One region of the Micromonospora sp. NPDC005215 genome, then DNA from elsewhere that is predicted to be linked to it. Evidence: riboswitches for the same ligand, from Rfam matches in the RefSeq annotation. Region 1 holds a riboswitch; each other region holds the start of a gene.
What was found. A riboswitch is a leader RNA that binds a small molecule or an ion and turns the genes downstream of it on or off. The one in region 1 is predicted to bind cyclic di-AMP.
Positions count from the first base shown of each region.

Region 2: another riboswitch for cyclic di-AMP. It lies ahead of ABZU25_RS05485 (hypothetical protein); the one in region 1 lies ahead of ABZU25_RS07445 (NlpC/P60 family protein).
Region 3: another riboswitch for cyclic di-AMP. It lies ahead of ABZU25_RS00970 (hypothetical protein); the one in region 1 lies ahead of ABZU25_RS07445 (NlpC/P60 family protein).
Region 4: another riboswitch for cyclic di-AMP. It lies ahead of ABZU25_RS21085 (C39 family peptidase); the one in region 1 lies ahead of ABZU25_RS07445 (NlpC/P60 family protein).

Region 1 covers NZ_JBEXHQ010000006.1:11,556-18,998, forward strand. Annotated here, with positions in the region: gene ABZU25_RS07405 (BTAD domain-containing putative transcriptional regulator) at 1-746, opposite strand, end outside; gene ABZU25_RS07410 (helix-turn-helix domain-containing protein) at 883-1,269, opposite strand; gene ABZU25_RS07415 (NAD(P)H-binding protein) at 1,372-1,995, shown strand; gene ABZU25_RS07420 (nitroreductase family deazaflavin-dependent oxidoreductase) at 1,995-2,417, shown strand; gene ABZU25_RS07425 (hypothetical protein) at 2,501-3,124, opposite strand; tRNA gene ABZU25_RS07430 (tRNA-Gly) at 3,233-3,306, opposite strand; gene ABZU25_RS07435 (pyridoxamine 5'-phosphate oxidase family protein) at 3,551-4,114, opposite strand; gene dcd (dCTP deaminase) at 4,214-4,792, shown strand; gene ABZU25_RS07445 (NlpC/P60 family protein) at 4,855-5,841, opposite strand; cyclic di-AMP (ydaO/yuaA leader) riboswitch at 5,909-6,045, opposite strand; gene ABZU25_RS07450 (N-acetylmuramoyl-L-alanine amidase) at 6,280-7,443, shown strand, end outside.
Region 2 covers NZ_JBEXHQ010000004.1:108,032-115,474, reverse strand. Annotated here, with positions in the region: gene ABZU25_RS05520 (hypothetical protein) at 1-89, opposite strand, end outside; gene ABZU25_RS05515 (hypothetical protein) at 230-367, opposite strand; gene ABZU25_RS05510 (STAS domain-containing protein) at 753-1,115, shown strand; gene ABZU25_RS05505 (5'/3'-nucleotidase SurE) at 1,135-1,962, opposite strand; gene ABZU25_RS05500 (PfkB family carbohydrate kinase) at 1,959-2,936, opposite strand; gene ABZU25_RS05495 (SRPBCC family protein) at 3,125-3,592, shown strand; gene ABZU25_RS05490 (hypothetical protein) at 3,720-4,220, opposite strand; gene ABZU25_RS05485 (hypothetical protein) at 4,411-5,427, opposite strand; cyclic di-AMP (ydaO/yuaA leader) riboswitch at 5,484-5,615, opposite strand; gene ABZU25_RS05480 (cation diffusion facilitator family transporter) at 5,727-6,644, opposite strand; gene ABZU25_RS05475 (AAA family ATPase) at 6,752-7,443, opposite strand, start outside.
Region 3 covers NZ_JBEXHQ010000001.1:191,429-198,871, forward strand. Annotated here, with positions in the region: gene ABZU25_RS00945 (hypothetical protein) at 1-815, opposite strand, end outside; gene ABZU25_RS00950 (copper ion binding protein) at 830-1,039, opposite strand; gene ABZU25_RS00955 (metal-sensitive transcriptional regulator) at 1,135-1,431, shown strand; gene ABZU25_RS00960 (heavy metal translocating P-type ATPase) at 1,438-3,486, opposite strand; gene ABZU25_RS00965 (YibE/F family protein) at 3,796-5,166, shown strand; cyclic di-AMP (ydaO/yuaA leader) riboswitch at 5,333-5,463, shown strand; gene ABZU25_RS00970 (hypothetical protein) at 5,468-6,487, shown strand; gene ABZU25_RS00975 (carbonic anhydrase) at 6,545-7,267, opposite strand.
Region 4 covers NZ_JBEXHQ010000028.1:25,653-33,095, reverse strand. Annotated here, with positions in the region: gene ABZU25_RS21090 (hypothetical protein) at 119-889, shown strand; cyclic di-AMP (ydaO/yuaA leader) riboswitch at 1,174-1,315, shown strand; gene ABZU25_RS21085 (C39 family peptidase) at 1,548-2,396, shown strand; gene ABZU25_RS21080 (alpha/beta fold hydrolase) at 2,531-3,277, shown strand; gene ABZU25_RS21075 (CDP-glycerol glycerophosphotransferase family protein) at 3,600-5,288, opposite strand; gene ABZU25_RS21070 (bifunctional cytidylyltransferase/SDR family oxidoreductase) at 5,323-6,840, opposite strand; gene ABZU25_RS21065 (ABC transporter ATP-binding protein) at 6,986-7,443, opposite strand, start outside.

The sequences.
Region 1 (7,443 bases):
CTGGTCTCCTCGGGCCGTCGGACCTCACCCCGCAGGAGCGCGACGTGCAGCGCCGAGAGGTCCGGCGAGGGGTCGACGCCCAGCGCGTCGGCCAGTGCCTCGCTCGTGCGCTGGTACACGAGCAGCGCCTCGTTGTCTCTGCCGCTCGCGGCGAGGGCCCGCATCAAGGCGAGAACAAGCCGCTCCCGCACCGGGTACGCGGCCACCAGGTCGGTAAGCTCCGCGACCAACTCCCGGCCGTGGCCGAGGCTGACCTCAACGTCGAAGCGATCCTCCATGGCGGTCAGACGCAGCCTCTCGAGTCGGGTGACCGCCGCGTCGAGCGCCGTGCTGTCGACCAGACCGACGTCCTGCATGGCCGCACCGCGCCACAGGTCGAGGGCCCCGCGCAGCCGCCGTACCCGCTGCGGGCCCTCGTCATCGCGAGCCTGATCGACGAGGCGTTCGAACCGTACAGCGTCGACGACGTCGGGTTCGACAGCCAACCGGTAGCCGTCCGTCTGTCCCTCGATCGACCCCTCCGGCAGCGCCTTCCGCAGCCGGGAAACCAAGCGGTGCAGAGCGTTCGTCGCATCGGAGGGCGGGTGTTCGCCCCAGATCCAGTCGACGAGGGTCCCCTTCGGGACCACGTGACCCGGGTTGAGTGCGAGGGCGGTCAACAGCCCGCGCAGCCGCGCGCCCGGCACGTCGATGAGGGTGCCGTCGTCCGTGCGTACCTCGAATGGACCAAGCATCCCGACCTGCACCTGGCAGATCTTGCCACGAACGTGAAAGGTCTCTGTGTCGCCGACCCCCGCCCCGCCGCCGGCTGACCAGGCTCCTTGCCCATCGCCACGCCGGAGGCTGACCATGTCCGCGGCGTCGAGGCCGCGGCGCGCGGTGTCACCGAGCGCTGTGGAGCCCTGTGGAGTTGTCGTACGACTCGCGGGCGTCGAGCAGCTCGTCCCAGTGCCGCTCGGTCCAGGCGCAGGCAGCCGCGATCGGTTCGAGCATGCTGCGGCCCACCGGCGTCAGCTCGTACTCCACGTGCCGGGCGACCCCGGCAACGACGGTGCGCGTGATCAGCCCGTCCCGTTCGAGGGAGCGCAGCGACTGGGTGAGGACCTTGGGGGTGACGCGGCGCAGCGGCACGCGCAGCTCGGAGAACCGACGAGGCCCCTGCTCCAGACAGCGGATGATGAGCGCCGCCCACTTGTCGCCGAATCGGATCGGATTGAGCGAGGACGGGCACAGCTCGTCGAACATGTCGGCGGGCAGAGGTTGCCTCATCGCCAAACCATAACTGGTATCCCGGTGGTAACCACGACCCTCGATAGCGTCGGCGAACCGGCCGAGCGTGCGGGCTCCGGCCTCTACTGAAAGGCGTAACTCATGAGGATCGTGGTCTTCGGCGCGGGCGGCCGAGCCGGACGGCGCGCCATCGCCGAGGCGCGACGACGCGGCCACCAGGTCACCGCCGTGGTGCGCAACCCCGCTGGCCACAGCGACCTGGCCGACGTGCGGGTGGTGGCAGGCGACGTCGTCGACGCCGGGAGCATCGCGCAGGCAGCCGCCGGGCACGACGCCGCCATCAGTGCCGCCGTCGACCTGTCCGTACCGCCGCACGACTTCTTCATCGCATCGTCGCGCGCGCTGGCCGCCGGTCTGGCCAAGGCAGGTGTACGTCGCCTGGTGGTGGTCGGCCTCGCCTCGATCATGCCCGGGGCGTCCGGTGCCGCCCTGATGGACGAGCCCGGCTACCCGAACGAGTACCGGTCCTTCTACCTGGGTCACGCGGCGGGCCTGGACGAGCTTCGAACCTCCGACCTTGACTGGGCCTACCTGGCCCCCGCCGGTGACTTCGACAGCGACGGCACGCGCACCGGCCAATACCGGCTCGCCGAGCACGGCGACCCAGCCAGTCGGATCAGCTACCCGGACTTCGCGATCGCACTCGTCGACGAGATCGAGGCACCCCGCCACCACCGCGCCGCCGCGAGTGTCCGGGAGCTGTGATGCCCGAGGTCCACGACAGCCCGAACGCCTGGGTCGCTGAGCACATCCGCCGTTTCGAGGAGACCGGCGGACGGCCCCGGCCCGGAGTGAACGACCTGCTCCTGACGACCCGAGGTCGAAAAACCGGCGAACTGCGCCGCACCGCACTCGTCTACGCACGCGACGGCGACCGCTTCGTGCTGGCCGCCTCCAACCGCGGCGCAGACCACCACCCCGCGTGGTACCTCAATTTGCTCGCCGACCCGTACGTCACGGTGCAGGTCGGTACGGAGACCTTCAGCGCGTACGCGCGCCCCGCCACGGCCGGGGAGCGCCCGCGGCTGTGGCGCTTGCTGGTTTCGGCGATGTCGGAGTACGCGGCCTACCAACAACGGATCACACGGGAGATCCCCGTGATTCTCCTGGAACCTGTTCCGAAATGATGCGTACGGACGGTCAGCCCGGTTGGATTCTTCACGCCGCCCTTCGCTGCGGCCGGCTGTCCGCAGCGCCCGTGGAGTGGCCCCTAGCTACCGGTGTCGACCCCTGCATCGAGCGCGCCACGGGTATGTGTCCGCACCCAGGTGATGAACGCCAGTAGCACCAGCAGCAGCGCGCCCCCAGCACCGATCAGGATTGCGTACGGCGCGGTGACGTCAACAACGCTGATCCAGGTCGGCATCCTGTCGACGTGGACGATGCCCAGTCGCTTCGGGTCGCTGCCGTCGTTCGGCGGGGCCAGCACCCCGACAGCGCCGTAGGCGGCGAGCAGCCCGCAGACCGGCCCGATGACCCCCGGCGACCTCGATCCGGCGACGCCGGCCCGCCGCGCCGCGATCCACAAGATCGGCACCAGCACCGCCGTCAGGCCCAACCGCAGATAGGCGAAGCCTCCTTCCAGGAGGGAGGCCATTGCCCCGTTCATGCTGCTGCCGCCGTTGAACAGCTCGGTGAAGTGGCGTAGATCCCAGACCGTCACGGCGGCACGGAACAGCAGCCCGACGCTGAGCACCGCGATGGGGAGCGGCATCCAGGTGAGGTGCTGTCGATGTCGGGGGAGCGCGGTGACGGTCACGGCGACGAATCTATAAGGCAGTTGTGCGTGAATGGTGCTGCTGACGTGCAGATGCCGGATGCTTCGTCGGTGCATCGCGCTGATCCGCGGCTATCGCTCTTTGCTGACCCATTGCTGTCTCAGGGTGGCCAGCAACGTCGAAGGCCCTGACCGGGACTCACGTCCTGACCAGGGCCTTCGCGATGGAGCGGGTGACGGGAATCGAACCCGCACTGTCAGCTTGGGAAGCTGATGTTCTGCCATTGAACTACACCCGCAAGCGGCACCACTGTACCCGAGTGGTCGAGCCTGTGCACCCAGGCACCCCCGCCGGCCGCTCCGACCGACTCGGCGCGGGTCGATCCACTCGGCTTCCTGCAAGTCGGGGCATCCGAGCTGCCGGGACACCGCGACATCACTGGAACGGAGTTGATCATCTCCTCGGGGCGCGGCGGCGCGGGGCGTACGAGCGGTGCCGGCTCCGTCACCACGGAGCCGGCACCGTCTGTCGCTGGGTCGTGGTCAGGCGGCCGTGCACTGGACGACGTCACGGCTGAGGCGGGTCGGGCGCGTCTGCGGCACGGTGAGCGGCGCGGCAGCCGCCGCCGACGGGGCCTGCGGGTCGAGCCAGACCCGAACGGCCGGCCGACCCGGCGCGAGACCCGGAATGCCAGCGGTGTGCTGCTCGCGGCGAGTCAGCATCGCCACGTCGACGGTGAACTCGAACAGTTGCCAGTCGACCTGTGGCTCCGCGCGGGCGCCCTGCGCCAATCGGGCGACTCGCGCCGGATCGGTCACCGGACGGGCACGCCCCGCCACGTACGCCTCGTCGTCGCTCTCCTCCGGAGGGAACGAGTGCAGCGCGTAGCGGCCGTCGCGTTCGAGGTCGCGGCGCTTCGGAGAGTCGATGATGAAGCAGAACAGACCCTCATCGGTGATGACCGGGGAGACCGGATGGACCCGGGGCCCGCCGTCGGCGCGGACCGTGGCCAGGTAGCCGAAGCCCGGCCCGTACTGCTGGAGGAGAACGCGGATCCCGTCGGCGAGTCGGGGCTCGTCGGCGGCGAATTCGGACCAGGAAGCCATGCGAGCATTCTATCGAACAAATGTACGAGCAGCGACCTCGACGCGCTGGTCACCGGCACCGAATCTGGCCAGTTTTGGCAGCGCGGCTATGGTGGTCCGATGCTGCTCTCCGACCGCGACCTGGTCTCCGAGATCAAGGCCGGCACGCTGGGCCTGGAGCCGTTCGAGCCCACCCTGGTCCAACCTTCCAGCATCGACGTACGGCTGGACCGGCTGTTCCGAGTCTTCAACAACCACCTCTACACCCACATCGACCCGGCGATGCAGCAGGACGACCTGACGTCGGCGGTCGAGGTGCCCGACGGGGAGCCGTTCGTGCTGCACCCAGGGGAGTTCGTGCTCGCCTCGACGCTGGAGGTCATCTCGCTGGGCGACCAGCTCGCCGGCCGGCTGGAGGGCAAGAGTTCACTGGGACGGCTCGGGCTGCTCACGCACTCCACCGCCGGCTTCATCGACCCCGGCTTCTCCGGTCACGTCACGCTGGAACTCTCGAACGTGGCGAACCTGCCCATCACCCTCTGGCCGGGCATGAAGATCGGGCAGCTCTGCATCTTCCGGCTCTCCTCGCCGGCCGAGCACCCGTACGGCTCGGCGGTCTACGGCTCGCGCTACCAGGGGCAGCGGGGGCCGACGCCGAGCCGCGCGTGGCAGCACTGGCGCATCTGGCCCACCCGCTGAACCCGTGACGACGAGGGCCCGCCGCGACGAATCGCGACGGGCCCTCCGGTCATCACCCTCGATCAGCCTGGACGGCCGTAGCTGTGGATCGGGCCGTCGTCGACCTTCTTCATCTTGACCGGTTGACCGGCCTGCGAGGCGTGCACCACCCAGCCGCCGCCGACGTACATGCCGACGTGGTGGATGTCGCTGTAGTAGAAGACCAGGTCGCCGGGGCGCAGGTCGGCCTTGCTGACGTTCTTGGTGACGCGGCTCTGCGCGGCGGCGTTGTGCGGCAGGGACACCCCGGCCTTCGCCCAGGCGGCCAGCATCAGCCCGGAGCAGTCGTACGAGTTCGGGCCCTCGGCACCCCAGACGTAGGGCTTGCCGATCTGTGCGCAGGCGAACTTGACAGCAGTGCCGGCGGCGCCACCGGGGTAGCTGCCGGGGCAGGGCGCCGGCCGCAACGGACCGCCGCCACCGCTGCCGTACACCTTGAGGCGCAGCTTCTGCAGCTTGTCGATCTCCTCGTTGATCTGCTTCTTCTTCGCCGCCAGCTGAGCCTCGGTGCGGGTCAGCTGGGCCACCATCTCGTCGAGCGGCGCCTTCTGCGCGGCCAACTCGTCGCGCAGGTCGGCCACCTCGCGGATGTCCTGCTGCTGGTTGTGCGCGAAGCGGTCGAGCATCTCGAGTTGGCCGACCACCTCGCTGGGTGACTGGCTGCCCAGCACCGCGTTGACGGTCAGCACGGTCTCGCCCTTGTAGGCGCGCACGGCCAGGGCACTGACCTTGTCCATCGCGGCGTCGACCTGACGCTCCAGTGGGGCGATCCGGGCGGCCAGCGCCTGGGCCTGCCTGCGCTTGGCGGCGAGGTCGATCCGGGTGGCGTTGTGCTGTTCGATGATCGGTTCGAGTTTGTTCCAGTCGGCGTCGATCTGGCGCTCGATCTCGGCGACGGACGGGTCGGCGTGGGCCGCCGTGGCGCTGCCGGTCAGGACGACGGCGACGCCGGCCAGTGCGGCGAGCGCGGTGGTGAAGCGGGACCAGCGTGGGCGCGGCGTGATCGACACCGGGCCGGCTGCTGCCGACCGCTCGGACGACGGCCGCGGGGCATGGAGTGCCACCGGGGTTCCGTACTCCTTCTTCCTGACCGCCTACCGGGTTAGCTGACGGGTTCGGGCGGGAAGTCGGCGCCCTACCGCAGTGGCTGCGGATTCACCCCGGGGGGACATGGGTCCCCGGTTCGTTCGGAAACGACTCGGCGGTGTCGGTCCGTTACCGCCCGGGCTGGACGGAGCTGCTATCGGGCCGACGAATGACCAGAGTAGAGACGCTTGTTACCACTCCGCAACCCGTGCGGCAGTGACACTCCGTACCGATCGGAGAGGGTCACCGACCGTACGTGAAGATTTCTTTCCCGACGAGTCGACGCATGGAAAGGTATTGACGCGGACTCCCGACCGGCGCGAAGGTGACGTCATCTTCACCCGCGAAATCTAGGGGGTTCGATGCACCATCCAACCCTGCTCGCCGGCCGGCGTGCACTGCTCGCCGCCGCCGTGGTCGCCGCCGCGACCGCGGTCCCACCACCCACCAACGCCGCCGCCGCACCCACCGCCGACCGCCAGCAGCAGTACGCCGCCGCGGCGGCCGAGTACGGCGTACCGACCGACGTGCTGCTCGGCGTCTCCTACCTGGAGTCCCGCTGGGACAGCAACGCCGGCACACCCAGCACCAGCGGCGGTTACGGCCCCATGCACCTGACCGACGCCCGACACGTGGCCGCGCTGCCCGTGGGCGGCCACCACGACACCGGCACCGAGGACCCACGCGGCGACGACTCCCGTACCGCGCTGGCACCCGCGCCCCGGCCGGCCGGAAACCCGGCGCCACCGGCCGCCGCGTTGCAGACCGTGGATGCCGCCGCCGCACTGACCGGCGCGGCCCCCGACGCGCTGCGCACCGACGCCGACGTCAACATCCGGGGCGGGGCCGCGCTGCTGGCCTCGTACCAGCGGGAGTTGGGCGCACCGGTCGGTGCCGGCACCGACCCGGCCACCTGGTACGGCGCGGTGGCCCACTACGCCGGCGCGGACAGCGCCGACGCCGCGGCGGCCTTCGCCGACGAGGTCTTCACCACCATCGGCGCCGGCGAGTCGCGGGTGACCGACGACGGCCAGCGGATCACGCTGCCGGCCCGCGCGATCCGCCCGGAGCGCTTCTGGCTGGACCGACTGGGTCTGCGCCGGCTCGCCCGCCCGGACGGGCTGGAATGCCCCCGGACCATCTCCTGCGAGTGGATCCCGGCGCCCTACGCGGCGTTCGGCGACGGGGACTACGGCAACCACGACCTGTCCGACCGGCCCGCCCGGCAGAAGGTCGAGTACATCGTCATCCACGACACCGAGGGAAGCTGGGCCACCACCCTGCAACTCGTCCAGGACCCGACCTACGTGAGCTGGCACTACACGCTGCGCTCCGTGGACGGGCACATCGCCCAGCACGTCAAGACCAAGGATGTCGCCTGGCACGCCGGCAACTGGTACGTCAACGCCAAGGCGGTCGGGCTGGAGCACGAGGGCTTCGCCGCGCAGGGCACCTGGTACACCGAGGCGATGTACCGGACCTCGGCGAAGCTGGTCCGGCACCTCGCGCTGCGGCTGGGCGTCCCG
Region 2 (7,443 bases), on a different contig from region 1:
GAGTTGACGGCGGAGAGCAGCTGCTCCCAGGCATGGTCCGCAATCCGCTCCGGCTTGCTGCGGCGGTCCAGCACGTTGGTTCCGAACATCGTGGTTACCTCCTCGGGTGCCGAAGCCGCCGGCCACTTCGGACCTCGGCGTCTGTTCAGCGCGTCACGGTTCGCCTACCCGCCAGTGCCCAGGGCCGCCCGGGCGCAAACCCGGCCGGCTCTGGACCGCCACCGGGAACTCAGCGCACCACCACCGCTGCGACACCGCGGGCGAAGTCGTCATCGTCGTCATCGTCGTCTCCACCGCCGAAACCGCAGGCCAGTACGAGAGCGAGCAGAACGCCGACGCCAGCCAGACCGGCAAGTCGTTTGATCATCGAAGGTCCTCTCCGTCACGGGGGGTGTCCCGGTCCGATGCTAGGTGGCGTCGGCAACGGGTGGACCCGGGTCGGGCGGGTGTGGGCAGGCGACACGCCGGTGGCACCGGCGGGCCGCCGGCCGAGGGCGGGTTGTCGGGCGCGTCGGGCCCGGACCGCTACCCTGGTTCGCGGCGCGTCGGTCACGACCGGTCGTCAGAGGTCAAATAACAAAAAGTCTTGAGCAATCAGATACTCAAAAGTACGGATATGGGTGCCTTTGTGGGTCCGGATCCGCGAATTGCTCATCCCGAGGGGTGGCGACCGAGGCTGTCAGAGGAATACTCTCGGTCGCGGCCCGCGTACTGATGAGGCGCCCGGGGGACGGGCGGGTGGAGGTGCTCGCGTGAGCCTGTCGATCGTGAAGTCGGTTTTGTCCGGTGGAGTCGTGGAGATCGCCCCCCGGGGTGAGATCGACGTCGACACAGCGTACGAGGTGCGCGAGGCGATCGCGGAGGTGCTGGCCAAAGGCCGGCCGCTCCGCATCGAACTGAACATGAGGCTTGTCACCTTCATCGACTCCGTCGGCATCAGCGCGATGGTTGCCGGCTTCCAGACGGCCGAGGTCAGCAACGTCAAGCTGATGGTCACCGAGCCGAGTCGGTTCGTGCACCGGCAGCTCTGGGTGACCGGCCTGCTCGGCCTGTTCGGTGCCCCGGAGCCCTACTTCGCTGGCGCTGCCACTCCCGAGGTGCTGCCCGGCGCCTGAGCGCCACCAGGCACGCACCTCAGGGCTGGTCGTCCAGCCCGGTCAGGTCGACGTCCGTCGCTTCGGTGACTGCTCGGATGGCGGTCACCGACGCGTACCCGGCGGCCAGCAACGCCACGTCTGTGCCGGGCTGCGCGGCCTGACCCGGCTCCTCCAGCGAGGTGCGGACGAAACCGTGCCCGGATTCGGCCACCGTCATCTGCACCTGACCGAAGCTGGCCAGCGTGCCGCGTCGCACCCCGCGCAGCCGCCCGTGCGGCAGGTCCGGGGCGTTCACGTTGAGCACGCTCTCCATCGGCCCGGAGGTCAACCGGGGGAGCAGGTCCAGGGCGACCCGCGCGGCGGTGCTCCAGTGCCGCTCGGCGTCGCGTACCCGGGCGGCGGCGTCCACCGCGGCACCACCGCTGGCTGCCGTCGCCTCCCCCGCGGAGAGCACGTCGAGGGAGACCGCCATCGCCCGGCAACCGTTCGTGGCGGCGGTGAACGCGGCACCCACAGTTCCGGAGTGCAGCACGGCCCGGCCCGCGTTGGCACCCCGGTTGATGCCGGAGAGCACCACCGACGGCGGTGGGCCGAATGCGCCGTGCAGCGCGATCAGGGTGATGAAGCCGGGGGAGCCACCCACCCCGTACGCCGGCACACCCGTCAGGTCCGGCAGCGGGTGGTCGTTCACGACGACCCGCCCGTCGCGCTCCACGGCGCTCATCGCGGCGCTGGTGCCGCTCGCCTCCTCCAGCGGCGCGGCGACCACCACGTCCAGGCCCCGCTGTGCCGCGGCCCAGGCCAGTGCCTGAATGCCGGGCGCGGCAATCCCGTCGTCGTTGGTGATCAGCACCCGCAGCGTCATCGCTCGACCACCCGGTCGGCCAACTCGTCCGGGGTGGTCCGTTCCTGTGGCCGGCTGTCCGCCGGCACCAGCCGGACCCGGTCGACCAGGCCGGTGATGGAGTCCAGTCGTCCGGTGCCCAGGCCGTGCCGGGTCACGTTCATCGCGCCGGCGGCAGCGCCGGTGCGGATGGCGGTTCGGATGTCCCCGCCCCGGGCCACGACGGCGGCCACCCCGGCGGTCATCGAGTCGCCCGCGCCGCGCGGATCGGCGGCCTCCAACCGGGGCATCTCGACCTCGAACAGTTCTCCGTCGATGAGCGCCAGCGCCGGCTGTTCGGCCCGGCTCACCACCACCGTCTCCGCGCCGGCGGCGTGCAGTTCGTACATGGTCTGGGTCAGCTCCAGGCTGTCGTCGCTGCGGGCGCGGCCGTCGCGGATCAGTTCCTCGTGGCTGACCTTGAGGAAGAACACGCCGCTCTCGAGCACCGCGCCGAGGTGATCGCCGGAGAGGTCGACCACCACCCGGCCGCCGTTGGCGGCGAGGTCGGCGGCGAAGCGCCGGTACAGGTCGGCCGGGACCAGCCACGGCTCGTTCGGCCCACTGAGGACGCTCACCGCGGCCCGGAGTCCCTCGCCGAGGGCCAGGTTGTACAGCTCGTCCAGTTCGTGTCGGCTCAGCGGCTGCCCGGGCACGTCGGCGATCTCCTGCCGCGAGCCGCCCCGGCGGTCGTGCACGTACCCGCCGCTGCCGGAGTCACGGACCACCACCTTGAGGTCCACGCCCTCGCTGACCAGGAGCGGCTCCAGCACCTGGCCGATCTCGCCGCCGAGGGCGGCGCAGAGCACCACGTCGACACCGAGCGACATCGCCATCCGGGCCTGCCAGACGCCCTGCCCGCCGGGGTGCAGATGCAGCTCGGGGTGGTCGTTCGGCTGGTCCACGGTGACCGTGAGCTGCGGGGTGGGCGCGAAGACCATCACGTGCCCGCTCATCCGTCGTCGCCGCTCATGATGCCGCCCTTCAGCACGGTCGGGTAATTCCTCACCAACCGACCCTAATGCGACAGCTGGTGAGGCGGCATCCCATCGGCCGGGGTTCGTCCTGGCATCGGCGACCGTCAGGCGTTGCCAGCCAGACATCGGTACGGGACGATCGTGCGACAAACGACGGTGGGAGACGTGTGCGCAGCAGCGATACCTTCAGCTACACCGTCCAGGCCCGGTGCTCGCCGGCCGAGGCAGCGGCGATGCTCGGTGACCTGACCCGACACGGCGAGCTGCATCCGCTGATCGTCCGGGTCCGCAAACTGCCGCCCCGACCCGGCGCCCAGGCCAGCTACACGATCAACGACAGGCTGGTGGCCGGCCCGCTACGCTTCCGGACCACGTACCACGCGGACGTGCTGGTCAGCGAGGACGACGAGATCGTCATGGTGGCCCGCCAGTGGCCCGCCACCACGGTACGCAACCACACTCGACTGCGCGCCGAGCCGGACGGCCTGGTCCGGATCGACGTCGAGATCACCCTGACCGCGCCGACGCCGCTGTTCCGGTACGCGTTCCGCCAGGCGCGGGCCGCTCACCTCGCCCTCGCCGCCCGTCTCGGCCCAGCCCTCGACCGCACCGGAGACCTCCCACCCCCGGCCTGACCAGCCCACACCCCGCCCCCTGCGGCCCCAGCTCAGGACCGTGCTCGATCATGGAATGTAGTGGCCCGCGGGCGCGAGGATGCCACGACAGCCGGGTTCTGGCGCGATCACCGCACTGCTGGGACTCTCACGGATTGCTGCCCCGGCCCGCGCGGGCCGGTTGGGCGGCGGGACGTCGGCCCCACGGCTTGTACGTGGACAGCACCGTCGCGATGATCATCAGGCTGGTCGACACCGCGGGTGCGATCACCAGGTCGGCGCGGTCCCGGGCGGGGAGGGCGGCGCCCACCGCACCGGCGTGCCGCAGATTCGGCGTGAGCAGGAACAGCACCAGCCCGACCAGCACCGTGGTGAGCACCAGCTTGACCAGCACCCAGCGGTAGCGCCACAGGCCCCACGGGGTGAGTAGCGCGCTGGCGACCCCGACCAGCCAGACCAGAACACTCAGCGGCGCGAACAGCACTGTGCCGACCAGCGCCGTGACCGGGTAGACCACCGCCGGGTCGGCGCCACGCTGCACGGCGATGCCGAGGGTGAGGAGCACGAGGTCGGCGCCGAGCCAGCCGAGCGAGGTGACCAGATGCAGGGTGAGGAGCCCTTTGCGGGCGGTGGGTGAGATCCGACGCATACCGCGATGCTGCCCGCCGACCAGGTCCGGGTCGTCCGACCGCCGACGACATCCGGGGTACGCCCGGCGACGTAGCCCGGCCCGGCGAAGGCATCGCCGACTCCGGGGGTATCCCGTCGCCCGGATACCCCGGAGTCGGCGAGCGCGAGTGGCTCATCCCCGGACCGAACCCGGGGACTCGTCGGGTGGGTCAGTAGACCGACAGGTGTACGTGGTTGGTGTGGTCGGTGGAGGGGGTGCCACCCGCGCCGCTGTACGACTTCCACCCGCTGCTGGGCAGCCAGATCTGCCGGTACCAGATCACGTACAGCACGGCGAGCTGGTCGGCGTTACGGATGAAGTACGCGGCCAGGTTGTTGCCGTACGTCTTGTCGCCGCCGGTGGCATTGCCGCCGAAGCCGCTCTTCTGGGCGGCGAAGTCGCAGGCCCGGCCCTTGGGGTGTTCGCCGGAGCCGCTGGGGCGGTGGCAGGAGACGTACCTGGTGAAGCCGGCGGCCTTGGCCTGGTTGAGCGCGTGCAGGGTGCGCGGGGTGATGCAGCCGTTGGCGGGCGTGGGGTCGTTGACGCTGCACGATTCGGATGGCCAGGAGCCGTCGGAGTTGCGGGGCGCCGCCTTCGCGTTGGCGGTGGAGGTGCCCCGGTTGGAGCCGGTGTCGGCGGTGGTCTGCGGCTTGGGGGTGTTGGCCACGGTCAGCGCCCGTTCGGCCTGGTCCTTGCGCTTGGCCATCACCGCGACCTGCTTGCGCTGTTCGATGATCTCGCCGTTCAGGGCGGCCCGGGTGCGATTGGCCTGGTCCTTGGTGGCGAGCAGATCGCGGAGCACGCGGTCCTCGTTGGCGGCCACCGCCTCCAGGGCGGCGGCCCGGTCCATGAAGCCCTCCGGGCTGTTGCTGTTGAGCAGTGCCGACACCGTGCCGAGCCGGCCCGTGCGGTACGCCACCCCGGCGATCTGGCCGACCTTGCCGTCGCGCTGGGCGAGCTCGACCTCGATGCCCTTCAGCTTGGTGGCGAGCTGTTGCTGCCGCTGCACGGAGGTGTCCAGAGCGCGTTTCGCGTCCAGATAGCCCTTGCTGGCGGCCTCGAGTTGGGCGCGTAGCGAAGGGCTGCCGCCCTCTTCGTCGGAGTCGGGTGCGGCGGCGGCCCGTAGGCCGGTCGGGGGAGCGGCCGAGGCGGTGCCGGCCGGGATCGCGACGCCGAGGGCGAACATCGCGACGATCAGGGCCGCCAGTCGGGCGGCGGTCGGTCGTGCTGGTGCCACTGCGCGTGTCCTTCCGTCAGCCGCCGACCGGGTTAGCTGACGGGTTCGGGACGGAAGATCCCTACCGCTGACGCGGATGCACCCCAGGAACGTGGTTCCCCGGTTCGCCCAGGTGGGCGATTAGGCGGCGACCGCCACCGGCGCCTGGAGGGCGCCGCCTGGTGGAGGCCGGGACCGAGCTTACCGGTGCCGGTGGGGCTGTTGCAGCCGATGTGACGGACGGTGCGTACGTCGTCACGGGAAACCTGTCACCACTCGATCGAGCCGCAGGCCCCGGAGGCGGCGCCGGGCTCGATCTGCAACGTCGCGTGCTCGATCCGGAAGTCGTCGTGCAGGGCGGTGCGCGCCGCGGTCAGCACCGCGCCGACCTCCGCGCCGGGTGCCATGGTCAGGTGGGCGGAGGCCACCTCCATGCCCGAGGTGAGCGTCCAGACGTGCAGGTCGTGCACCTCGACCACCCCGGGGACCGCGGCGAGCCGGTCGTGCACGGCGGTCACCTGGAGGTGTTCCGGGGCGGCCTGCACCAGGATGCGGACGGCGGCGCGGGCCAGCCGCCAGGTGCGCGGCAGGATGAACGCGCCGATGGCGACCGCGACGAGGGGGTCGGCCCACCACCAGTCGGTGACGGCGATGAGCAGCGCCGCGCCGATCACGCCGAGCGAGCCGAGCAGGTCGCCGAGCACCTCCAGGTAGGCGCCCTGAAGGTTGATGCTCTCCCGGGCTCCGGCGCGGAGCAGGGCGAACGCGGCGACGTTCGCGAGCAGGCCGAGCACTGCCACCGCGAGCATCGGACCGGCGACGACCTCGTGCGGGTCGCCGAAGCGGCGGATCGCGGCGATCACCACGTAGATCGCGACGCCGGAGAGCAGGACGGCGTTGGCCAGCGCGGCGAGGACCTCGAGTCGGTAGAGCCCGAAGGTGCGTTGCGGGTCGGCGGTGGCCCGCCGGGTCGCGGTGATGGCGGCGAGCGCCATCCCGATGCCGAGCACGTCGGTGAACATGTGCCCGGCGTCGGAGAGCAGGGCGAGCGAGCCGGTGTGCAGGGCGGCCACCGCCTCGACCACCATCAGGGTGGCGAGCAGCCCGAACGCCGCCCAGAGTCGGCCCCTGTGCTGGTGTGCGGCATTGGCGACCGACCCATGGTGGTGGTCATGACCTGCGCCCACGAGATCCACCTTCCGCCGCCGGTCGGGGCCCGGTCAAATGTATGCTCACATCGCTATGTATGCAAGTGTGGGGCAGGCCACTGGCCCGCCAGGCAGTTTGCCCCGAATCAGCCCGTTGGATCGATGGTGGTGAGCCGCTGCGTGGCCCGGGAGAGCGCCACGTACAGGGTGCGTACCCCCGCACCCGGATCTGCCCGGATCTCGCTCGGAGCGACAAGCACGACCCCGTCGTACTCCATGCCCTTGGCCTCCAGGCTGGTCACCACCTGCAGGCGCGGCGCGTCGAGCGCGTCGAGCCAACCGGCGACCTCGTCGCGGCGGGGGACCGGCGTGATCACCCCGACCGTGCCCTCCACCTCGGCCAGCAACCCGGCGGCCGCCTTCACGACGGCGGCCTCCAACCCGGTCGCGGGCACCACCAGCTCGACCGGATCGACCCCGGTGGAACGCACGGCGGTGGGCAGCAGCAGGTCAGGGTAGAGCCGGCGGATCTCCGCCGCCGCCACCGCGAAGATCTCCGCCGAGTTGCGGTAGTTGGTGGTGAGGGTGAAATCGTGCCGCTTACGCCGGCCCAGCGCCTGGTCCCGAGCCTGGGTCAGCTCCTCCGGATCACCTGTCCACGCGGTCTGCGCGGGGTCACCCACCACCGTCCAGGAGGCCAGCCGGCCACGCCGTCCGACCATCCGCCACTGCATCGGCGAGACGTCCTGTGCCTCGTCCACCACCACGTGCGCGTACTCCCGGTAGTCCTCCGGACGCTCCCGCGCCGCCGCCCGGGCCGCCCGCTGCCGGTCGCTGG
Region 3 (7,443 bases), on a different contig from region 1:
TGCTGGAAGTCGAGGTAGAGCCGGTAGCTGCCGGCCGAGGGCACCTCGGCGAGGAAGCTGACGGCCGGGCCGGGCCGGGTCCGCCCGTCACCCGGCGTCCCGGCCGGATGCACGTGCAGGTACGCGAGGTCGCCCCGGCGCAGTGCCACCAGGTGCCCGTACGCGCCCAGGTAGGGCTCCAGGTCGGTGACCGGCTGACCGTCCCGGCTGACGGTGAACGTGAGCGGGGCGGTGCGGCCGGGCTGCGGCGAGCCGGTCAGGGTGACCGCGTAGCCGTCGACGGTGGTGCTGGTCGCCGGGGCGGGCAGCGGTCGTTCGGTCAGCTCACCGGGGATGGTCACGTCCACGCCGAGCGTCAGCGGCTCACCCCCGGTCGGGGTGAAGTCGGCGAACGCGCGCCACTGCCCGGGGCCGGCCAGCGGCGTGCCGACCCGCCAGGTGCCGTCCGGAGCCAGGTCGGGGTGCACGTGCCGGAAACCGGAGAGGTCCCGTCGGACCACGATCAGGTGCATCCTCCTGTCGTGCGCCACGTCGTACCGGGTCACCGGTTGGCCGTCCGGACCGATGATCCGGAAGGCGAACTGGTCGGCCGGCGCGTCGACCGGGTCGAGGGTGTAGCCGCGGTCGGAGATGAGCAGCCCACCGGGAAACCGGTCGGTCGGCTCGCCGCGCTCTCCCGTCGCGTGGACGGCGTCGCCGTCGTGCCGGCCCTCGGTGACCGGGGTGCGGTCGGCCAGCCGGCCGACCCCGTACGTCGCGCCGAAGATCGCCGCGAGGCCGACAGCGAATCCGGCCAGTCTCGTCACGGTACGCATGTCGGCTCCTCCGCTCACGCGTCGACGAGGTCGTAGCCGGCCTCGTCGACGGCGGCCCGGACGACCTGCACGTCCAGCGGCTGCTCGCTGCTCACGGTGACCTGCCCGGTCGCGAGGTCGACCTGGACGTCACGCACGCCCGCGATGGCGCCGACCTCGGCGCTCACCGCGCTGACGCAGTGCCCGCAGGTCATGCCCTGCACCTGGAACGTCGTGTTGACCATCGGATCGTCTCCTTTGCCGTACCGGTACCCGGTGGGGGTATCGTCATCAGGAGTGCACCGTACCATACCCCCCGGGGGTAGGTTATCCTTGTCGCATGAGCGCACCCACCCCGATCCGCGGGTACACCGCCAGCAAGGACCAGCTGCTCGCGCGGCTCCGCCGAGTCGAGGGGCAGGTCCGCGGCATCGAGAAGATGGTCGACGACGACCGCTACTGCATCGACGTGCTCACCCAGATCTCCGCGATCCAGGCCGCGCTCGACAAGGTGGCGCTGGGGCTGCTCGACGGGCACGCCCGGCACTGCATGCACGAGGGGGCGGCCGAGGGACGGGCCGACGAGATGGCCACCGAGATGATGGCGGCGGTCGGCCGGCTGATGAAGCGCGGCTAACGCCCCTCAGTCCAGCTCCGAATCGAGCCGTACCCGACGCAGCAACTGGGCGTTGAGCGCGACCACGATGGTGGACGCGGACATCAGCACCGCCGCCAGCGCCGGACTCAACGCCACCCCGGCCGGGGCCAGCACCCCGGCCGCCAGCGGCAGCGCCACCACGTTGTAGCCCGCCGCCCAGGCCAGGTTCTGCCGCATCTTCCGGTACGACGCCCGGGACAGTCGCACCACGGCAGCCACCCCGCGCGGGTCCGAAGAGGCGAGCACCACCCCGGCCGACTCGATCGCCACATCGGTGCCCGCGCCGATCGCGATGCCCACGTCGGCGCGGGCCAGCGCGGGAGCGTCGTTCACCCCGTCGCCGACCATCGCCACGGTCAGCCCTCGTCGCTGGAGTTCGGCCACCCGGCCGTCCTTGTCAGCGGGCAGCACCTCGGCGAACACCTCGTCGACGCCGGGCCGGAAGCCAAGATCCGCGGCGACCGCCTCGGCCACCGGCCGCGCGTCCCCCGTGATCATGGCGATGGTCCGGACTCCCTCGGCGCGCAACTCGTCGACGGCCCGCCGGGCCTCCGGACGTACCTCGTCGGTCAACGCGAACGCGCCGAGCACCGTGTGCGGCAGCCGCACCAGGTGCAGCACCGCCGCACCGCGCGCCGACCAGTGCGCGACCGCCGCCGCCAGGTCGGCCGGGAGTGACACACCCCACTCCCGCAGCAGCCCCGGCCCACCCACCGCGTACTCCGAATCGCCTACGGTTGCCCGCACTCCCCGGCCCGGCAGGGACCGGAACCCGGCCGCCGGGGCCGGACCGGCCGGCCCGGCAGCCGCGACGACCGCCCGGGCCAGCGGGTGCTCGCTGTCCGACTCCACAGCGGCGGCGATCCGCAGCAGCTCGTCCCGCTCGACGCCCGGCGCTGCCACCACGTCGGTGACGACGTGCTCGCCCCGGGTCAAGGTGCCGGTCTTGTCGAAGAGCACCGCGCCGACGGTCCGCATCCGCTCCAGCGCCAGCCGGTCCTTCACCAGGATCCCGGATCGCGCGGCCAGCGCGGTGGAGAGCGCGACGACCAGCGGGATGGCCAGGCCGAGCGCATGCGGGCAGGCGATCACCAGGACGGTCACCGCGCGGACCACCGCCTCGTCGGGCTGACCCAGCGCGGTCCAGACCAGCACGGTCAGCACGGCGGTCCCGGTCGCCAGGTAGAACAACGCGGCGGCGAACCGGTCGGCCAACAGTTCGGCCCGTCCACCGGCACGCTGCGCCTGGGCGACCATGCGCTGGATGCCGGCGAGCGCCGTCTCCTCACCCAGTGCCTCGACCCGGACCCTGATCGCCGAGTCGGTGGCGACGGTGCCCGCCACCACCCGGTCGCCAACCGCGCGGGCAATCGGGCGCGACTCGCCGGTGATCATCGATTCGTCCAGCTCCGCCCGGCCATCGACGATGCCCCCGTCCGCCGGCACCCGAGCCCCCGGGCGGACCAGCACCACGTCGCCGACCCGCAGCTCGCCGGCCGACACCGGTTCGACCCGCCCGTCCGCGGTCACCCGCTCAGCCTCGTCCGGCAGCAGCGCGGCCAGCGCCGCGAGCGCGCCACGGGCCTGCCCGATGGCCTTCATCTCCTGCCAGTGCCCGAGCAGCATGATGGTGACCAGCGCCGCCAACTCCCACCAGAAGTCCAGATCGAACGCGCCCACACTGGTGGCCAGCGACGCGCTGTAGGCGACAGTGATAGCCATCGCGACCAGCAGCATCATGCCCGGCGCCCGGTCCCGCACCTCGTGGACCGCACCGACCAGGAACGGCCAGCCACCCCACCAGAACACCACCGAGCCGAGCACCGGCCCCACCCAGGAACGGCCGGGGACGCCGTCGTCCAGGCCCAGCTGATCCGACACGAGGTGGCTGGTCAGGACCACCGGGATGGTCAGCACCAGGCAGACCCAGAAGCGACGGCGGAACATCTCCGGATCGTGCCCGGCGTGCCTGTCGTGCGGCAGGGGCGCGCTGCCGTGCCGGTGGTCGGGGTCGGACGGTGACTGAGCGGGCATGGCTCCAACATGCCCGCCCGGTGGCCACCACGCGAGCGGTTCGGCGCTCGACACTCCGTCCCGACCTGCAACCCAGGAACAGGCTGGCTAGCGTCTCCGCGATGGCCCTCCAGATGCCGCTGCGCAGTCGGACACCGGCGCCGCCGCGTCGTGGCGTCGCCTCCGGCCGGCCCGACCGGGCACTGACCGTCCGTGATCAAGCGGTCCTCGGTGAGCGATCCATCGCGTATTCCGCCGCGTTTCCACGGCATCGGTGAACCGACCGGCACGCTGGCCCGTATCCCGCACCGGATCGTTGGGAGTCTCGACTTGGGTTCCGACCACGCCCGTCCCGCTCCGTCCGCCCCGCCCCGGGTGCGACGGATCCTCGTCATGACGGTGGTGCCCCTCTTCGTCGCCACCGTGCTCGCCGCGGCGCTGCTCTGGCCGCGCGGAGGAGCACCGCAGCCCGACGGCGGAGCGGACGTGCCGCGCTACGCCGGCACGGTGACCCGGGTGGTGACCGAGCCGTGCCCGCCGCTGCCGTCGAGCCCCGAGGGCACTCCCACTGTCGGCGCCGGGCCGTGCGGCACTGTCGACGTCCGGGTGGACGACGGACCCGCCGCCGGCCAGCAGGTGCGGACACCGGTGCCCGACGGACCCGGCGCGCCCCGGGTCGACGTCGGCGACGAGGTCATCCTGGTCCAGTTGACCGACCCGACCGATCCCACCACCAGCAACTGGAACATCGCCGAGCACCAGCGCGGCACCCCGATGGTGTGGCTGGCGGTGATCTTCGCCGCCGCGATCGTCGCGTTCGGCCGATGGCGAGGTCTGGCCGCGCTCGCCGGGTTGGCGGCCAGCTTCGCCATCCTGCTCACCTTCGTACTGCCGGGCATCGGCGCCGGCAGATCACCGCTTCTGGTGGCGGTGGTCGGCGCCGCCCTGATCATGTTCGTGGTGCTCTATCTGACCCACGGCGTCACCGCGCAGACCTCGGTCGCGGTGCTCGGCACCCTGGGCAGCCTGGTGCTGACCGGCGTGCTCGCCACCATCGCCACGGCGGCAACCCACCTCACCGGCTTCGGCAGCGAGGATGCGACGACACTGTCGATGTTCCAGGGTGACGTGGACCTGCACGGCCTGCTGCTCGCCGGGATCATCATCGGTTCGCTCGGGGTGCTCGACGACGTGACGGTCACCCAGGCGGCCACCGTCACCGAGCTGGCGAACGCCAATCCCGGGCTGACCCGTGTGCAGTTGTACCGTGCGGCGACCCGCGTCGGCCGCGCGCACATCGCCTCCACTGTCAACACCATCGTGCTGGCGTACGCGGGCGCGTCGCTGCCCCTGTTGCTCCTGCTCACCGCCGACTCGCGGCCGATCGGGCAGATCCTCACCAGCGAGTTCCTCGCGCAGGAGATCGTCCGCAGCGCGGTCGCCACACTCGGGCTGATCGCCGCCGTGCCACTGACCACCGGGCTGGCCGCGATCGTGACCGCGGCCGGGCGCGCCGGAACCACGCCGCCCGTCGACGCCGCCCGGCCGCGCCCCCGGCCGGACCCGGCGGAGGCACTCGCCGCCCTCAACGCGCCGTTGACGGGGCGACCCGACGAGCCGGGCCAGACGCGGACCCGGCCCCCATCCACCGCCACCGACGGGTGGCCGGAGTCGAACAGGAGCACGGAAACGGCATGGTGACACTCCTCAGCGTGACCAGATCGGGTCTCCCCCCTGAGAACCGCGTCACTGGTCACACAACGCTATGGCGAAATGACGCTTTTGGTCGGCATCCAGGCGTAGCTCACCCAGTCGACTCTCGGGTAACGTCGCTGCCGGTTACCGATGAAGGCGCGAAGCGGCGCCTGCGGTGCCACCGCCCAATCGCCAACCGGCGAGCCGGGGACCCAGGTGTGTGGGGTGAATCCGCGTCAGCGGTAGGGGCCACTTCCGTCCCGAACCCGTCAGCTAACCCGGTCGGCGGTCGACGGAAGGGAACATTGTGACGGCACCCCTACGCCGCTGGTTGACACCCGTGGTGGCCGTGATCGCCGCACTGACAGTGCTCGCCGGGCCCCTCCCGGCCCACGCCGCCCCGACGACCCCCACACCGTCCGGGCACGAGGAGGCCGACGAGCCCAAGATGCTCAACGACGTCATCGAGCAGGTCAACCGCGACTACTCCGCCGCCAAGTCCAAACTGGACAAGTCCAAGAGGCGGCAGCTGGAGCTGGCGGTGGAGGTGGACCGGGCCAAGGCCGACCTCGACGCGCTGGCGCCACAGGTCGGGCAGATCGCCGCCCAGTCGTACCGGACCGGTCGGATCGGCGCGCTCGCGATGCTGCTCGAAAGCGACGCTCCGGACACGTTCGTGCAGCGCGCCGCGATGCTCGACGAGATCAACCTAGTGAACGAGAACAAGCTCGCCGAGGTCAACGCGGTGAAGGCCCGTGCCGAGCAGGCCAAGTTGGCCCTCGACACCGAGGTCCGGGAGCAGCAGAAGCAGACCGCTGTGATGGCCAAGCGCAAGAGCGAGGCCGACAAGGCGCTCGCCCTGGTCGGCGGCAAGGGCTTCACCGGCGGTCTGGTGGACGCCACCTCGAAGGTCGCCAAGATCGGGCCGGGCCGCACCGCCGACGGTGACTGGAAGGCGCAGTCCTGCAGCGAGAATGACCCGACCACGTCCGGTTGCGTCACGCCGCGGACGCTGCACGCGTACAAGGAGGTCAAGGCGGCCGGCTTCAACCGGTTCGTCGGCTGTCATCGCAACGGCGGACCGTACGAGCACCCGAAGGGCCGCGCCTGCGACTGGTCGTTGCAGAAGAGCGGCTTCAGCCCGTGGCACAACGAGGACACCCGGACGTACGGCAACAACGTCGCCGCGTTCCTCATCCGCAACGCCGACCGGCTCGGCATCTACTACGTGATCTGGAACCGGCAGATCTGGTTCCCGGCGACCGGCTGGAAGTCGTACAGCGGGCCGTCGAACCACACCGACCACGTGCACATGTCGATGCTCTGACCCGCAGCGTCTTCCGTCGAGGGCCGTTCCGCGTCGCGCGGAGCGGCCCTCTCCAGGTCAGGCGGCCGCGACCGGGTCGGCCGACCCGGTCGGTACGTCGAGCGTCGCGAAGCCGGCCGGCACGGCGGCCACCGGGCGCACCACTCCGGCGGCGAGCCGGTACGACACGCCCACCACCGCGCACCGCCCCTGCGCCACCTCGGCGGCCAGCACTGGCGACTGCCGGAGCAGCGTCTCGACCGTCTGCGCGATGTGGATGTCGACGATGCCGTCGATGTCGTCCACGCCCTCGGTCTCGGCCCGGCGCAGACTGGGCAGCACGGCGTCGACGACCGCACGCAGGTGCCCGGGAGGCTGGGTGCCGGTCGCGGAGGACTCCCGCGCCGCCTGCACCGCCCCGCACGAGTCGTGGCCGAGCACCACCACCAGCGGGGTGCCGAGGACGGTCACCGCGTACTCCACACTGCCGAGCACCTCCGGACCGGCGGTGTGCCCGGCCGTGCGGACCACGAACAGGTCACCCAGCCCCCGGTCAAAGATGATCTCGGCGGCCAGGCGGGAGTCGGAGCAGCCGACGATCACCGCGAACGGGTGCTGCCCGTCGGCCACGGCGGCCCGGTGTCCGGCGTCCTGGTTGGGGTGGCGTGGGGCGCCGCTGACGAAGCGCTGGTTTCCGGCAGTCAGCTCGGCGTACGCCCGGGCCGGCTCGCTGGCTGCGACCGCCCGGTCGGCGATCCGCTGCGGACCCGGCTGCCCGCCGGGAGTTCCAGGACGACTCATCCCCGCACCTCGTCTTCACGCGTCTGACCTGGTCAGAGGGCTTATCAGCCGGGCCGACGGCGGCGCTGGCCCGGGCTCCACCGTCACACGCACCGTAAGATGCGTCAAGGTATGCGTGATTTAGATTTCATACGTTGACTTCGGTCCGACCCCTGGGTGACGCACCGGGCGCAGGG
Region 4 (7,443 bases), on a different contig from region 1:
GTCCCGTCGCCGCGCCCTGTCGACCCACCAGCTCCGCACCCCGCCGATCCGTGGCCCGCCGTGGCCAGGTGGCCGGTGGGGCTCCCCGTCGCTCTGCTTTCTCCGCGAGGTGTCGACCATGGAGACCGCCGTCTTCTACCAGTTCGTAACCGAGGTACCGCAGGCCGCTGCCATCTGGTCGGCTCTGCTCCTGCTGGCGCTTGGCGTACTCGCCGTGCTGGTCGCCCGGCCCGAACGGGACCGGCCCACCGGCGACCCGTCCCCGGCCGTACCGACCGCGCGCGAGGTGGCCGCCGCCGAGATCGTCGACCTGCGCCGGTACGCCGAGGAGGTGGCTGTCGCCGCAGCCGGCGCGGCCAGGACGGCCCAACGGCGACGCGATGCCTGGCTGATCAGTCAGGAAGCGGTGGAACGCGCCTGGGCGCGGTACGACGAGGCGGACACCGCCGCACGCCGTTTCGCGGGGTCCGGGGCGCTGCCCACCCCGGACACCCCCCGCACCCCCGCCGAGTACGCCGCCCGGGAGCGCTACCTGCACCGCGCGGCGACGGCGGCGTACTGGCGGGGCGACCTGACCATGGCGCAGCTCAGCGACGTGTTCGGGCACCGGCGCGGCTGGGATCCCCGGCGGCACCCGGTCGAGCAGGAAGCGCTGCTCAGCCGGTCGATCCGGGACGCGAGACGGGTCGACCACCAGGCCGCCGCCGCCGCGGAGCGGGCCGCCTGGAGGGCTGCGGAACTGTCCGCCGAGTCGGCGCGCATCCTTGCCGGCGAGGCGTGGGCGGCAGCGGCCCGGCTGCGGCCGAGCCGGGCGCCGGCCCGCCGGCTGGTGCGCGGGGCGGCCCGTCCCGCCGTCGTGGCACGCTGGCGCCCCGCCCGTGCGGGTTGACTCCGATCCGTTATGTGAGCCCGGTCACCGCATTCCAGAATCGGGCGTCCGGCACGTTCGGCTCGATTCTTCCCGGAATTGTGACCCCACTGTCGGCGACCTGTCCGGTTGTCGCCCACAGGCGTCACCGTAACCGCTTGTCCCATCGAGTCACATCATCGGCAGAACGCGCAGAAATTGCCGCGCCGATTCGGGTTTACGCAGGTGAACCTGGCTTGGCAGGGTGTGAACGGGCCAGTAGTGTCGTCCCGTCCGGTGCGGTAACCGATCGCAAGAGGCGACGCCGCGCCGACCCGCTCAATCGTGATGAACGAACCGGGGACCCATCAGCAAGTCCGGGGTGAATCCGCGAGCCACGGCCCGCGGTAGGGCGATCTTCCCGCCCGAATCCGTCAGCTAACCCGGTAGGCGGTGTCGGAAGGAGTTCCATCCTCGTGCAGCACCTCTCCACCCCTCGGCTGTTCCCTCGCCTCCACGGCGCAGCGGTGCCCCCGCTCATCCGTCCAGTGACGGTGAGCTGACCCCCCGGGTCATCGCCTAACCGCCCGGTCACGCCGGGCGTTTCCCTGAGCGGTTCACCATCCGCGGACCATCGTCCGCGCGCTGGCGCCTGCCCGGATACCGGTCCGGCCCCGGTGTGCCGCTCTCCCCCCGATCCGTGGAGGACCCCGTGAAGCACACACTGCAGCGTCAGCTCCGCCGCATGGCGACCGAGCGCCCGTACCAGATCATCGCCGCCTCCACCGCGGCCCTCGTGATCGCCGCCACCACCGGCACCCTGCTCACCACCGCCGACGACGCGCCGGCCGGCCAGCGCACCGCGACCACTGTCGCCGAGATGCGCAGCGACGTCGCCGCCGCCAACGACGCGTCTCCCCTGGCCAGCGCCGCGCCGACCAGCGCCGCCCCGACCGCCGCCCCGGCCACCAGCGCCGCGGCGCCCGCCGCCAAGGCCAGCAGCAACCCGGACCTGACCCGCAAGCCGGAGCGGCCGAAGCCGCCGGCGACCAAGGTGCTCGACTACGAGTACGAGGCGCAGAACACCTACTACAACTGCGGTCCGGCGGCCACCCGCAACGCGCTCAGCGCCACCGGGATCGACCGTACGCAGGAGGAGCTCGGCGCCGAGCTGGGCACCACCGAGATGGGCACCAACTCGGCCGAGGACACCACCCGGGTGCTCAACGCCGAGGTGAAGGGCTCCCCGTACCGGACCCGGATGTTCGTCGGCGCGCCCAGCCGGGCGCAGATGGACCGCCTCCAGGCCGACGTCGTCAAGGCCATCACCGACGGCCGTGGCGTGGTCGCCAACGTCGTCGGAGACGCCACCGACACCGACGGCGGCGGGCACTCCTACGGCGGCGGGCACTACATCGCCGTCGTGGGTTACAAGGACAACGGCCGCACGGTGCGGATCGCCGACTCGGCGAACCCGGCCGACCCGTCGTACTGGATCACCACCATCGACCTGGCCAACTGGATCGCCAGCCGGGGCTACTCCGCCTGACCCAGGCGCGCTGGACCGCCACGGGCGCCGTCCCCCACGAGGGGCCGGCGCCCGTGGCGTCTTCCACGCCGGCCCCGGGTACGCCCCCGTCGACGACTCTCGTACCGGGCCGTGAACCGTGGGAGACTGCGGCCGTGGTGGATGAATCGGGTGGTCACGCCGGTCGAAGGCCGGTCCTGCTGCTGTTGCACGGGATGGGCGCGACAGGTGACGTCTGGTTGCCCTGGGCGCCGCATCTGGAACGACACTGGCCCGGGCGGTGGCTGGCACCGGACCTCGCCGGTCACGGCTGGGCGTCGCCACTGCCGTCGTACTCGTTCGCCGGCTTCGCCCAGCGAATCGCGCAGGCCCTCGCCCCCGACGACCGGCTCGTCGTGCTCGGGCACTCGCTGGGTGGCGTGGTCGGCCTCGCGTTGGCCGCGCGCGACGCCGGGATGCCGGTGGACGCGGTGGTCGGGTTGGGCATCAAGGCGCTCTGGTCACCCACCGAGCTGGAGCGCGCAGCCGAGCTCGCCGCCCGCCCGGTGAGCTGGTTCGCCAGCCGCACCGAGGCGGCCCGTCGCTACCTGCGCGTCTCCGGGCTGACCGGCCTGCTCCCGCCGGACCATCCGGTGGTGGACGCCGGCCTTCGTCAGGTCGACGGCCGCTGGCGTCTGGCCATGGACCCGACCGCGTTCGCCGTCGGCGAGCCCGACCTGGCCGCGCTGCTCGCGGCCACCGACGTGCCGGTGGTGCTGGCGCGCGGCGAGCACGACCCGATGGTCACCGACGAACAGCTCAAGGAGTACGGCGTACCGGTCGCCACGCTGCCCGGTCTCGGGCACAACGCGCACGTGGAGGACCCGGCGGCGGTGCTGGCCCTGCTCGACCCGTACCGCTGAGCTTTGTGTAGCGCGTTCGGGGCAGGAATATCGGTCGTACCACGGCCTCGTCGCCGCGCTTGGCCCGGCTGGCCTGACGGTGGCCCGTACCGATCCCGATGGCGCCCGCCGCGGGGTGAACGTCGACCTGACGCTGCCACCGTCGCCGGCCCAGCCCTGGCGCGGGCTGTGGTCGGCGGTCGGAGGTGACCGTCGGTCACCTCCGTGGGGGCGGATGCGGTAGTGAGCGGTATACCTCTGAGTCATATCTATACCTCTGCGGTATATCGCTCACCAGCACATCGAGATGGCGGGCAGCCCCTGGCGTGGGCCGACAGCCGGGTCAGGCCAGGGGGGAGAGCTGCGGAGCGCGCTCGGCCGCAGGGTCCTCCGTCGCCGCCAACTCCCGGCGGGCGGCGGTCAGGAACCCCTCGGCGTACGACTCGGCGGGGAAGTCGCCCAGGTAGCGGCGGCGGGTGGCCCAGCGCTCCGCGGCCAGCGGGTCGGTGTCCAGCAGCCCGGTCAACACCTCGTCCACGTTGGACAGGTCCCGCCGCAGCACGTAACCCGACGCGGCCAGCGGGAACCGCTCGGCGAACCGGTCGCCCTCGTCGCCCATGTCGGTCACCGCGTACGGCTTGCTGGAGTAGAGGTAGTCCGAGATCACCCCGGACACGTCGGAGACCAGCGCGTCCGACCGGTTCACGCACTCGGTCAGGCTCAGCTCGCGGGCGGTGGCACCGACGACGTGCTGGCGTCCGCTGCGGGCCCGATCGGCGACGAGCAACTCGGTCAGTCGGCCCAGTTGGCGGGCCGAGGCCGGGTTCTGTGTCGTGTACGGGTGCGCCCGCAGGATCACTGTCGCGCCGCGCTCCAGCAGTCGGCGCAGCAGACCCTCGGCCACCGGCAGCGAGCAGTAGTCGGCGTCGGCGTGATGCCCGGTCCACGTCGGGGTGTAGAGCACCGTCGGGTGCGCCAACCCCCGGGCCGGCTCGGGGCGTACCTCGATCGACTCGACCTGCGGGCGGCCGACCACCACGAACTTGTCCGCCGGGATCTGCACCCCGGCGCGGGCGTACCTGTCGATCGCGGCCGGGCCGGCCACGAAGATCCGGTCGAAGATCCCGGACACCGGGTTGGCGCTCGGCGCCTTGTCGCTGTCGCCGTGGTGCAACTGCACGTGGGTGAGCTGGGTGAAGCGGACGCAGTGGCTGTTCTTCGCCCCGTGGTTGACGTAGAACGCCGCCCGCAGGCTCGGCACCAGCGCCTCGTCCATCGTCCGCAGGGTGGGGCAGTAGACCACCGGCGCGTCGGTGGCCGCGGCGATCGGGGCCAGGAACTCCGGCTCGCGCAGCACGACCAGGAACGGCCGGCCGATCCGTTCCAAATACGGCAGCCACATGGTGACCTGGTATTCCGAGCCGGGCGGCGCGGAGAAGTAGAGCAGGAACTCCGGCTGGTGCCGGCGCAGCGCCCGAGCCACCGGCCCGCCACCGGCTCCCGGCCGGAACCGTCGCCGGGCCAGGTCCAGGGCGACCACGCCGGTGCCCGCGCCGACCAGCAGACTCGCGGCCAACGCCACGCCGGCCGGCAGGGTGAGCGCGGCGGCGAGCGCCAGGACGGCGAGCAGCCCGAGCAGGGCGGTGCCGAGCCGGTCGGCGATCAGCGGCGTCCAGGCGCGGACCGGCAGGTTGGCCGTGCGGATCTCCAGGTTGCCGGCGGTGCGCAGGGGCCCCACCAGCAGCACCAACCCCAGCAGGACCAGAGCGGTGGCGACCAGCGTGAGGTCGAGCCCGTCGTCCAGCCGCCGGGAGTAACCGACAAGGATCGCGGCGGCGATCAGCGTCGTCTCCGCGACGAGGTCGGCGTTGGGCCGGATCCGTTGCTCGGCGGCCGAGGCGGCCAGCGCGGCGGCGGCCAGCGCCAGCCCCCAGCCGGTGGCGCCGGTGAGCGCCAGCACGACAAAGGCCAGCACTGCCAATCCGGTGCTCAGGCACCGGGCGGCCAGCTTTCGGACCAGGTCGCCGCGCATGTTGCTCCGTTCGTGGTTCCGCCGCCGGTCGGTGTCAGTTCGTCGACGCCGCGCCGGCCGGTGCCGCGACCTGACTGGGCCCGGTCTGGGCCGGCACGCTCGGCGTGGGCCCGTCGCCCGGTGCCCGGCGTACGTCGATGACCTGGCCGGTCAGGTCGGAGATCAGCACGTCCAGTGACGACTGGGCGACGGCCTCGGCGGCGAGCAGGGTGTGCTCCGGCTCCTCGCCGAAGGCCCGCGTGCGCATCGGCGTGGCGGTCCGTTCCGGGTTGATGCAGTTGACGCGCACGCCGACGTCGGCCCACTCGTCGGCGAGCGCCTGGGTGAGGTTGACCAGGGCCGCCTTGGTGGCCGAGTAGAGCGCGTAGCGGGCCCGCCCCCGGGTGTAGGAGCTGGACGTGTAGAGCAGCAGTTGGCCCTTGGTCTGCTGGAGGTAGGGCAGCGCCTGACGGGCGATGGTCACCGGGCCGACGAAGTTGACCTGGAGCAGTCGGTCCATCGTCTCCTCGTCCATCTCGGCGAGGGCGCCCTTCTCCAGGATGCCGGCGGTGACCACCACGTGGTCGATCCGGCCGGTGGCCTCGAAGGCGGTCGTCAGCGCGGCCTCGACGTCGGCGGCCCGCTCCACGTGGGTGCCGGTGCTGGAACGGCTGAACGGGAAGACCTGGGCGCCGTAGCGCCGCGCCAGCTCGGTCAGCTCGTGGCCGATGCCGTAGCTGCCGCCGAACACCACGATGGTGCGGCCGGTCAGCTCCTCGCTGTAGCTGCGGTGGTCGGTCAGCCGGGGCGCCTGCGCCGCGGCGAGCTGGAAGAGCTTGTCCGCCAGGTGTACGTCGACCGGGTGGGTGACCTTGATGTTCTCGTCCGAGCCGTCGATCACCTTGATCGGGGTGCCGGGCAGGTAGCGCAGCACCACGCCGCAGTCGTCGGTGGCGGCGAAGTCCGTGTCGTCCTCGGCGATCCGGTACGCCTCCCGGATGGTGGGGGAGCGGAACGCCTGCGGGGTCTGCCCGCGGCGCAGCCGGGAGCGCACCGGGATGTCGGTGATGCAGTCGTTGTCGTCCACCTGGATGATCGTGTCCGCGGACGGGATGGCCACGTCCACGGCGTCGTAGGTCCACAGCGCGTTGACGCACTCGCGGACGATCCGCCCGCTGAGCAGTGGGCGTACCGCGTCGTGGAAGAGGATGTTGCAGTCCTGCGGGCCGACCGCGTCCAGGGCGATCCGGGTGGTGGCGTTGCGGGTGTCACCGCCCTCGATCACCTTGGTGACCTTGCGCAGACCGGCCTTCTCGACGATCTGCCGGGCGTCGTCGAGGTGACCGGTCGCCATCAGCACGATGATCTCGTCGATCTCCGGTGCCGCCTCGAAGACCGCCAGGGTGTGCTCGATGATCGGCTTGCCGGCGATCTTCAGCAGCTGCTTGGGGATGCCGAGGCCCAGCCGCGTCCCGGTGCCTCCGGCCAGAACCACGGCCACCGTCCGCGAGGGCCGCCACGGCGTCGGGGTCTCCGCTTCGGCGTCCGGGCCAGTGGTCTGGTCCTGCGTCATTGCCGGATCCTCACTCTCAGGGATGCGTTAACGGAAGGTTCCGCCCGAGCGGCGACGGAATGAACCTTAACGCGCGGACCGCGCCGCCCCAACGCGGGCGACGCGGTCCATGGCGCCGTGTCGATGCCGGCTGTTCGCCGGCGATCTACTTGCTGTTCGCGTACGCCTCGTAGGCCCGGATGACCTCGTCGGTGGGCCCGTCCATCCGCAGCACGCCCGATTCCAACCAGATCGTCCGCTCGCAGGTGTCCCGTACGGAGGAGAGCTGGTGGCTGACGAGGAACACCGTGCCCGCGCCCTCCCGCAGCTCCCGCACCCGCTGCTCGCTGCGCTTGCGGAAGCCCTTGTCACCGGTGGCGAGCGCCTCGTCGATGAGCAGCACGTCGTGCTTCTTCGCGGCGGCGATGGAGAACCGCAGCCGGGCCGCCATGCCGGAGGAGTACGTCCGCATCGGCAGGCTGGCGAAGTCGCCCCGCTCGTTGATCCCGGAGAATTCGATGATCCCGGCGGCCTGTTTGGCCACGTCGTCGGGGTCCATGCCCATGGCCAGGCAACCGAGGGTGACGTTGCGCTCGCCGGAGAGGTCGTTGAGCAGGGCGGCGT